Regions from separate parts of the Nostoc sp. CALU 1950 genome, predicted to be linked through region 3. Evidence: riboswitches for the same ligand, from Rfam matches in the RefSeq annotation. Region 3 holds a riboswitch; each other region holds the start of a gene.
What was found. A riboswitch is a leader RNA that binds a small molecule or an ion and turns the genes downstream of it on or off. The one in region 3 is predicted to bind cobalamin.
Positions count from the first base shown of each region.

Region 1 (3,279 bases), on a different contig from region 3:
AGTTCGCCATCAATTCCGATTTCTCCAAATTCATTCACCAAAACCGCAATGCGTCGCCCTTCATTGTTTTGGAGTAAATGGCGAATTAACGTTGTTTTGCCTGCACCAAGAAATCCTGTAATTACTGTGACGGGAATTTTTTGCATATAAAGTGTGTCGTTTGTTGATCGTTAATTTTGCGATGTGCAGAAAGAAGTTCTAACCGCAGATATCACGCAGTCAGCTGGTGTTAAAATCCAAATATTCATCACTAGCTGCGAGCGCCCAAAACAAAACTTAAATTCGTTCTTAGTACAGGATTTCACAACTTCGTAGCGAATCCTCTGCGTACCTCTGCGCTTTCCTCAGCGTCCCTACCCTGCGGGAAGGCGTTCGCGTAGCGTCTCGTAGAGAAGCGCCTATGCGTTTAAATTTCAATCCTCAATTCGCGCAAAGCAGTACTTATTAGTTAAAGTGGTGTCGGGTTGGCTACCTAATCAAGCTTGAGGGATTTTGCTTGGCAAAGTTTCTATCGATCAATTCTGTACTCCCGTTCCCCCGCACAGCGCGGAACATTCCAAATCGACACAATCCTGCACCAAACGCCAAACGCATCAGTAAAAGCGTCGGTACCTCGCGCACAGACTTGACAAAACCAGACAGTCCAAAACGCACCAATCCCTCTGGTCGAGCCACTCCTTGCCAAATCGAATCGAACCAAGAAGGAAGGGTTTCTTGAGTCCAGTCTGCCGTAATTACCTTCCCCTCAACTAATTCTGTCCCCGCCAAAAGCTCGGAAAAGCCTTCAATGCTGGAAAAAGCAGGATGAGACCACTGTTCGAGGAGTTGCCGCATTACTGGTTTCTCCCAAAAATTTAGGGGTTTTTGGCGGTCATCCCTCTGATTCCAGTCAGCTACAACCAACACTCCACCAGGCTTTAGCACCCGCATTAATTCTCTAGCAAAGACGGTTTTATCTGGCATGTGGGGGCCTGCTTCGATTGACCAGACCACATCAAAACTGGCATCTGGAAACGACAGTGCCATTGCATCATCGACCGCAAACTGGGCGTTTAGCCCTTGGGGTGTTAACTCCTGGGCACGCTTTACCTGCTGTGGGCTGATCGTAATCCCTGTGACCGCAAACCCATAATCTCGCGCTAAAATCCGGCTGCTGCCGCCAATACCACAGCCAACATCTAAGACGGTAGTGCCAGAAGGTAATTTATCTAAACCACCCCATTTAACCATTTCATGTACAAAGTCAGATTTAGCAGCCAAAAAATCCTTTCGTCGTGGCGGCGAACCGTAGTGACCGAGGTGAATGTGTTCCCCCCAATAAAACTCTACGATGCCATCAAGAGTCCATTGATCGTAGGAATTAGCGACTGTGGCTGAGGATTCATACTTGCGGGCCGTCAGGAGATAAGCCGCAATTCCAATCACCAAAATCAGAATAAAACCAATTACAGAATATAATAAAGTTGCCATTTTTTTGAACCCTTCTGTACAACTATTTGAGAGGATGTTTTAAAAGTCCTCTGGTTGGTAGCAAAACGTTTTAGATCCCCCTAAATCCCCCTTAAAAAGGGGGAATTTTAGAGACTTTGCCCCCCTTAAAAAGGGGGGTTGGGGGGATCAACAAGTGCCTAAAATTACAGCCAACCACTTTTAAAACATCCTCTGAGTTGATCTAACGGTTTACTCATTGCTGCTCGTCCCGAATTAGACGCGCGATGTCGTAATCGCCCACCAGATTCGATGCTTACGATGAGCGGAGCTAACGCAATATAAATCACCCTATACATCGAAATTGCAATGTTTTGAATATCTTGAATAATTCTCCCTTGAAGTAGACTGGGCTTGTGTTTATCTTGGAGGACAGCTGTTTGTTTGACAAAGGGATGAACAGCAGTGGGAATTTTTTCAACTCGGTGAATATAGAATTTTGGCATGATGATTAACTGAAATATTAGTCTAGTGAATTAGCAATTTTTATGCTAATTGGGAAAGCATTTGTTCAGTAGTAGAACAGGAATATGTATGTCACACACGCCATTTCTTACCTGTTTTGAACAACTTCTATTTGTTAGTTCAATACACAATATTTGCAAGCGATACTCTCATCTGGGGTAGCGATCGCAGCATCTAAAAACAAAATTTTATCCTAAATTAACCGCCTACCCTCTCATAGAAAGCTGTAATCTGTAGCGTTTTGATATGTGGGGCTATGAGAACGTAAAGCTGATTAGTTGCAGAAATTTTCATAAAGATACTTATCTGTGCCTCGCAGATGTACAAAATTACAAGTCAACTTCGGCGGGCATTCTGACTCACAAGGCAAGCCTTGATTACAGCTGCGGGACAGCGCCGGATTTACACCGGACTTTCCCCGTTTCCTCTAGCGGCTGTTCCCCACTAGAACCGAGATTCATCTGAATACTAACACAACTGTGATTTGCTTGCATAAAAATCAATGGTCGATCTATACTGGCATTCGTCATTAATCGCGGTAAGTCTCATTTTTTACCAAAGCTTGCTATAGATTTTGATCAATATCTTTCTTTAAATTGGAACTTGATGTTGTCTTTCATTGTGGTTGCTAGTGTAGGAATAATTTTCGGTGCGTACTTAGCTGAATTTGTTTCCAGCTAATAGAATTCAGAGAACTTTTGGTTATTTTTTGCTTGCATTAACCAACGGCATCCTAAAATCCCGTATGAAGAATCACACTGCGATCGCATGAAAGACCCTCTCCTAAACTTAAAATTTTTAACATGGATATAAATGAAATTCTTAAATCTTATGCTGCTGGAGCAAGAAACTTTCAAAGACTAAATCTGCAAGAAGCAGAATTAACAAATGCCAACCTCATAGGCGCAGATTTTAGCTATGCTGATTTACGTCAAACACGACTTGGTAGAACTAATCTTAGCCGAGCTTGCTTACACGAAGCAGACTTGAGTGAATCTATCCTTTGGGGCATAGATTTGAGTGAAGCAGACTTATATCGTGCTGTTCTCCGAGAAGCTGATTTAACAGGGGCAAAATTAATCAAGACACGCTTAGAAGAAACAAATTTAATCAAAGCTAGTTTATGTGGTGCTAATTTGCATGGTGCAAACTTATCTCGTTCTCTGTTATTTCAAGCAGACTTACGCCCCAGTTCTGACCAGCGTACAGATTTGGGATATGTGGTTTTGAGTTGGGCAGATTTGAGTTATGCCGACCTCAGAGCCGTTTCCATGCATCACGCCAACTTAGATAAAGCAAAATTATGTCGCGCTAATCTGTCTAAAA
Region 1 is NZ_JBDNJQ010000088.1:1,547-4,825, forward strand. Features, by position in the region: gene cobW (cobalamin biosynthesis protein CobW) at 1-146, opposite strand, end outside; gene ABF638_RS22295 (methyltransferase domain-containing protein) at 469-1,470, opposite strand; gene ABF638_RS22300 (hypothetical protein) at 1,635-1,934, opposite strand; cobalamin riboswitch at 2,281-2,423, opposite strand; gene hetL (heterocyst differentiation pentapeptide repeat protein HetL) at 2,757-3,279, shown strand, end outside.
Region 1: another riboswitch for cobalamin. It lies ahead of ABF638_RS22300 (hypothetical protein); the one in region 3 lies ahead of ABF638_RS17005 (DUF1636 domain-containing protein).

Region 2 (3,279 bases), on a different contig from region 3:
TGTGTAGATGAACTTCAACACACTCTATAAAGAGTAAAATATCTTACTTAAAATTGTCAAGCTGTTTTGCCTTAGTTTTCAATGTTTAGTTCATTGCTTCAAACCCTTGATGCTCAATGATATTCAATCCATGAGCAAGTAGAGACAGCAGTAAGCCGTTGCAAAATTCTTGCTGAATGAATCAAAGGCGATCGGCTCAACAATATACCAAAATGAATACGTGAATTACTGAAATGAGAAAGCAATCAAGCATTTTGAGAAAGCAATATGCCTTTTTGCTTGCTGAATCTACCGAAATGAGAAAGCATTTAAGCTTTTTGATTAAGCAAAATGCCTTTTTACTTGCTGAATCCACTGAAATGAAAAAGCATTTAAGCTTTTTGATTAAGCAATCAGGCATTTTGAGAAAGCAATTAGGTATTTTGCTGATTAAATTCGACTTTATCTTTACTTTTACTTTATAAATGACTTCTTATAGGATTACTATTTGATTTTTGAATAAAACTCAGTACACCTTTATTCCTTCTTCCCAGTCCCCATTGCCCCTAATCCCCAGAGGGGGCCCCGAGTTCCCCAATCCCCAGTCCCTTACCTCTACGAGTGATTCAGAAATCAAAGACGCTCGATGACTCGCTACCGCTTCGCTATCGGATTGCTATATACCAATTCAATTAATGATTGCAACACATCCTTGGGTAAAGACGCGATGAATCGCGTCTCTACAAATGGTTTATTTATCACATTCTTTTTTCAAATTGGTATTAGATGCTGCTATTAAGATCAACGTAATCAAGTGTTGATGTTTCTTAGAGGATGTTTTAAAAGTGGTTGGCTGTAATTTTAGGCACTTGTCGATCCCCCTAAATCCCCCTTAAAAAGGGGGACTTTGATTCTAGTTCCCCCCTTTTTAAGGGGGGTTAGGGGGGATCAGAACGATACGGGATAAGGTTATCAGACTTGTGTGTACACCGTAGCTCTTTTTAAGGGGGTTAGGGGGATCAAGAAGTGCCTAAAATTACAGCCGACCAGTTATAAACTACGCTTTGTGAATACCTGGTAAAAAATCGCTGCTCAAAATTGGTAATGGTGATATAGTTACTCAAATCGGTTCTGATGGGAAGCAGCCATCGGACGCAAGGGGGAAAGTCCGGTGTAAATCCGGCGCTGTCCCGCAACTGTGAACCAAAATTAGGTGAGTCAGGATGCCCGCCGGTTAGAATCAATTCGTTTACATAAATCTGCGAGGTACAGATTATGAAAAGAAAAAAACAGGCGTTAGTCAGTCTAACCCTGATGGGAGTTATCAGTTTTTATCTAGTCATTGGTTTGCCCAAACCCGCCTACGCCATGCACATCATGGAAGGTTTTTTGCCAGTGCAGTGGGCAATTTTTTGGTGGATTGTGGCATTACCATTTTTTCTATTAGGATTGCGTAGTCTGACTCGCATTACTCAAGCTAACCCGGAATTGAAACTACTCCTGGGCTTGGCTGGTGCTTTTACTTTTGTACTGTCAGCTTTGAAAATCCCTTCTGTCACCGGTAGCTGTTCTCACCCAACAGGGACAGGGTTAGGTGCGGTGCTGTTTGGCCCCCTTACTATGTCGGTTTTGGGTAGCTTAGTATTGTTGTTTCAAGCTTTGTTACTGGCGCATGGCGGCTTGACGACGCTGGGGGCAAATGCTTTTTCGATGGCGATCGCTGGCCCTTTCCTAGCTTACTGGATATATAATCTGACAATAAAGTTAGGTGGTAAACAACAAATCGCCATATTTTTAGCAGCTGCGATCGCAGATTTACTCACCTACATTATCACTTCCATCCAACTCGCCCTAGCTTTCCCCGCACCTGTTGGTGGGTTTATCGCTTCATTTACCAAGTTCGCCGGAATTTTTGCCATTACTCAAGTTCCCTTAGCAATTAGTGAAGGATTACTAACTGTGTTGGTGTGGAACTGGCTGCAATCTTATAATCCTCAAGAATTAGAATTGTTGAAATTAATCAAGCGAGGAAGTGGCAATGAGTCAATCTAAAAAAGGGTTGAGTAACTGGCTGTTGGTATTAGGAGTTATAGCTTTAGCAGTTGCACCGTTAATATTTGTGCGAGGTGGGGAGTTTTCCGGTGCTGATGGCAAAGCAGAAGAGGCTATTAATGAAATACAACCCGAATATAAACCCTGGTTTAAATCATTTTTTGAACCAGCTAGTGGGGAAATAGAAAGCTTATTATTTGCTTCTCAAGCGGCTTTGGGTGCGGGAGTAGTTGGTTATGCAATTGGATTGTATAAAGGACGTTCCCAACAACAAAAACCTAAAGAATGAGCCTACAACTAGACACTTTAGCTTATACCAATCGATTGCGAAGATTGCCACCAGAGCATAAACTAATTTTTGCATTTACTACTCTTGCTATTTCCCTGGCTAGCCATCCGCTAGTGCAAATATTGATGGCACTTTGGATGGGTATTTGGACAGTTATCTATGCAAGAATTCCCGCTGGTGTTTATTTTAAATTGTTAACATTTACCATAATTTTTTGTTTGACAAGTTTGCCAGCACTTATGGTGAATGGAGTTACGATTAATGATTTGCCAAACGTACAATTAGATTCGTGGTATGGATTAACTCTCGGACACTTCTATATTTATATCAGTCATCATGGCAGTATCCAAGCATTAGGAATTTTAACCAGAGCATTAGCCTCTGTTTCTTGCTTATATTTTCTCATGTTAACCGTCCCTTTCACGGAGATATTGCAAACTCTGCGTTACTTACGATTTCCAGTGCTTTTAACCGATTTGTTATTACTAATGTATCGGTTTATTTTCATCCTATTGAACACAGCCGAGGAATTATGGACGGCACAAAATTCCCGTGGTGGTTACCGTACTTGGCGTAGTGGAATGAAAAGTTTAGCACTACTAATCGGACAATTATTACAGCGAACCTTACAACGATATAGTCAGTTTTCTCTGGGATTGCAATCACGGGGTTTTGTGAGCGAATTTCGAGTTTGGCATCCCCGCCGCTATCGTCCCCAAGCGCGATATATCATCGAAGCAATTTGCGGCTGTGTAGGATTAATAGGATTAGAATTTTGGCGAAATGCAGGAATATTTACTTGAATTTGAGCAGGTATATTACACCTATCCAGGCACACAAGAATCAGCTTTGAATGGTCTAACACTGAAGATTCCATCTGGTAAAAGGTGTGCGTTAATTGGGCAGAATGGTTGTGGTAAAACGACGCTATTTTTATTAGCTAATGGTCTCTATAAACC
Region 2 is NZ_JBDNJQ010000020.1:47,809-51,087, forward strand. Features, by position in the region: cobalamin riboswitch at 1,089-1,228, shown strand; gene ABF638_RS08525 (energy-coupling factor ABC transporter permease) at 1,255-2,031, shown strand; gene ABF638_RS08530 (energy-coupling factor ABC transporter substrate-binding protein) at 2,018-2,320, shown strand; gene cbiQ (cobalt ECF transporter T component CbiQ) at 2,317-3,123, shown strand; gene ABF638_RS08540 (energy-coupling factor ABC transporter ATP-binding protein) at 3,104-3,279, shown strand, end outside.
Region 2: another riboswitch for cobalamin. It lies ahead of ABF638_RS08525 (energy-coupling factor ABC transporter permease); the one in region 3 lies ahead of ABF638_RS17005 (DUF1636 domain-containing protein).

Region 3 (3,279 bases):
TTGCTTCCCTGTAAGGGTAGAATTTTGAATTGTTATTGATGGTTTTAGGAAACTTTTTCGAGCTTTTTCTGAGTGAATTTGGATAGCTTGTTACGTGTAAGCTAAAAATAGAAGTGGGTTAAGGGATGGTGATTATGGTCGCAGAAAAACTAATGGGTAATTCACTATCTTCTGATCCTAAATTTTTCAAACCTGGTTTAGTTGGTGCAGAAAACATCTCTAGATAACCTGGTTTGGACAAAAAACTAGCGAAAAATGGACTAGAATAATTTCCTTCCGAAGTGGAATATGCAAAACCCTTACCCGTTAACTGCTGAGTATTAAGACTAATTAAATCATCAACATCAAAAGGTTCGTTTCCTGGCATTGGAGTTCCAGGCGCTTGCAAACCAGTAATTATTTCACCATTTCGTGTACCAGTAATTCCAGTAATCAGGTAAAAACCTAAATCGTTAGGGGTGTCATTAGTGGTGAAAGTACCGTTTGCCGCTATGCCAGTACCAGAATAACTCCAGTTCCAACTTAAAGCAGAGGCGGCTGGCATTGTCCCGAAAACTAATCCAAAAGTGGTGGCGAGGGTTATGACATATAGAGCTAGATTTTTCATGGAAGTCGTTAGTGCGATCGCGGATTTTGTAGAAGGTTCCCGTGTATTATACGGAAATTAAGTAAAGATAGTATTATCAATCTTGCCTATTTACTTAGCAGCGATCAAATAACCACGTCAAAGCAGCATCAACATTACTAACCTGTTCTCCTGGCGGGATGGCTGGACGATTTACCATCACAACCTTTACACCCAGTTCTCGCGCTGCAATAATCTTGGCCTTTGTTGCATCGCCACCGCTATTTTTGCTCACGATGGTATCAATCTTGTTATTAATCAGGATTTGTCTTTCATTATTGAGGGTAAATGGCCCGCGATCGCACAATACCATTCCCAACGGCACTAAAGCATCATCGGTAGGTGGGTCAATCATCCGCATTAGAAACCAAATTTTCTCTAGATAAGCAAAGGCGGCGAGTTCTTGCCTACCAACTGTCAAAAATACCCGCTGTGCCTGGTTTTGCAGAGATGCTGCTGCGGCTTCAACGCTGTCAACTTCAATCCAGCGATCGCCACTTTCTTTTTCCCAAGGCGGACGAATTAACATCAGACGCGATACTCCGACTTCCTTTGCGGCATCTGCTGCATTGAAGGAAATCTGAGTCGCAAAGGGATGGGTTGCATCAATTAATAAGTCAATTTGCATGATTCGCAGATAGCTAACCAACCCCGCCACGCCACCGAAACCTCCAACCCGTAAATCCCCCAACGGTATTGACGGTTCACGGGTGCGGCCAGCTAGAGATGTGATTGCTTCTAACCCTTGGATAGTCGCAACCTTGGCAGCTAGTTCTGCCGCATCTCCCGTGCCACCTAGAATCAAAACGCGCATCATTTAAGATAAAGGGGGAATTTTTGCCAAAATACCTTTTTTCAGTGCTTCTGGACGCTCTGACCAAGGCAGTAAACCGTCTGCTTTGGTATAGTATTGACTAGCACATTGCAGCACCGCAGAAGCACTACCATCAACTGCTAAGTCACCAAATAAATATGTTAATTTGCCTTTGGCAGTAAATGCGACTACACAAGAACGATTACAAGCACTCATGCATTCAACTTCCTGAATTGGGAATTTATCTCGTAAGTCCCAATCTTGGGCAAGCTGCTGAAGTTGATGCAGAAGTTTTTCACCACCACTTTCACCTAAGCGATTTCCATTTTGCCAAACACTGGCACAGGTTTTACAAACAAATAAAGTATGATCAGCAACAGCCAAGGGATTGGTTGGGGAAATATTTACAGTCGTAGTCATCTGTACCTCGCAGAGATGTGGAAATGATAAATCTATTTCGGCGGGCATCCTGACTCACTCAATTTGGTTCCTTAATCTCAAATTGGTTCACAGTTGCGGGACAGCGCCGGATTTGCACCGAACTTTCCCCGTTACCTCTGGTAGCTGACTCCCACCAGAACCGAATAACCTTATCGATCATACACTAGTGGTCTATCGCATTAGTTACGAGGGATGAATAAGTTCGTAGTAAGGACTTTAGTCCTGGATTTTTAAGCACTGAAGTGCTTACTACAAACTCATAATATTTAATGCGATAAACCACTAGTAGTTCGCTTTCGTGACTTGGCGGGGTAAAGGGTAAGGGGGAAGGGGGAAAGGGTTTAAATCCCAAAACCAGTCCCCTTTTCCCTTTCCCCAGTCCTCACTTAGCATTTTTGGGTTGGCAGACTACTAGGGTCATCTAAACAATACGAAATAACAAGCTTTGCACCAACCATCAAACTGGACGACAACCAGACAAAATACTGTGCATATTCACTACTTGTCCAATAACTGCGATCGCAGGCGCACCAAATCCAGTTTGCTCTACCTGCTCTACAATTGTCTGCAAAGTACCAATCAATTCTTCTTGTTCTGGTCGCGTACCCCAGCGTACTAAAGCAATGGGCGTTTCTAAATTCAACCCAGCGGTACTTAGTTGTTCGACAATATAAGGCAGATTGTGAATTCCCATATAAATTACAATGGTTTCGGAACCGTGAGCGATCGCACTCCAATTTACTATCGGTCTATACTTACCCGCCGCTTCATGACCAGTTACAAATATCACTGACGAACTATACAGCCGATGCGTCAAAGGTATACCTGCATAAGCCGCTGCTGCAATTCCCGATGTGATACCTGGCACTACTTCCGTTGATATTCCAGCTTTGACTAATTCTGCCATCTCTTCGCCACCGCGACCAAAAATAAACGGATCGCCACCTTTTAGCCGTACTACAATTGCATGATCCTGCGCTTTATCAATCAGCAATTGAGTTGTTTCTTCCTGGAACAGCGAATGCTTTCCCCTGCGCTTACCAGCATTAATTTGCTCGGCTTGGGGATTAATCATTGCCAGAATTGCCGGACTCACTAAGGCGTCATAGATAACTACATCTGCACATTCCAACAAACCTTTGGCCTTCAGGGTAATTAAACCTGGATCACCTGGCCCCGCACCTACTAAATAAACCTTTCCCAAATACTTGTTCTCCTGTTTCTCTGTGCGGTTCATTTATCTGTTAAATCCCAAATTAGCTCGGCTAATTCTGCACTTGCTCCCAGTGGCTGTGCCAATTGGAAATTCACCGCAGAAAATTGTAATTTTAGCTCCTCTATTGAGGCCGCGATCGCATCAGTTATTCCACCAGCGAATAAAAAGTATGGCAAAATTGCA
Region 3 is NZ_JBDNJQ010000057.1:23,935-27,213, reverse strand. Features, by position in the region: gene ABF638_RS17015 (PEP-CTERM sorting domain-containing protein) at 119-607, opposite strand; gene ABF638_RS17010 (cobalt-precorrin-6A reductase) at 702-1,439, opposite strand; gene ABF638_RS17005 (DUF1636 domain-containing protein) at 1,443-1,859, opposite strand; cobalamin riboswitch at 1,882-2,039, opposite strand; gene cobA (uroporphyrinogen-III C-methyltransferase) at 2,338-3,117, opposite strand; gene ABF638_RS16995 (sirohydrochlorin chelatase) at 3,114-3,279, opposite strand, start outside.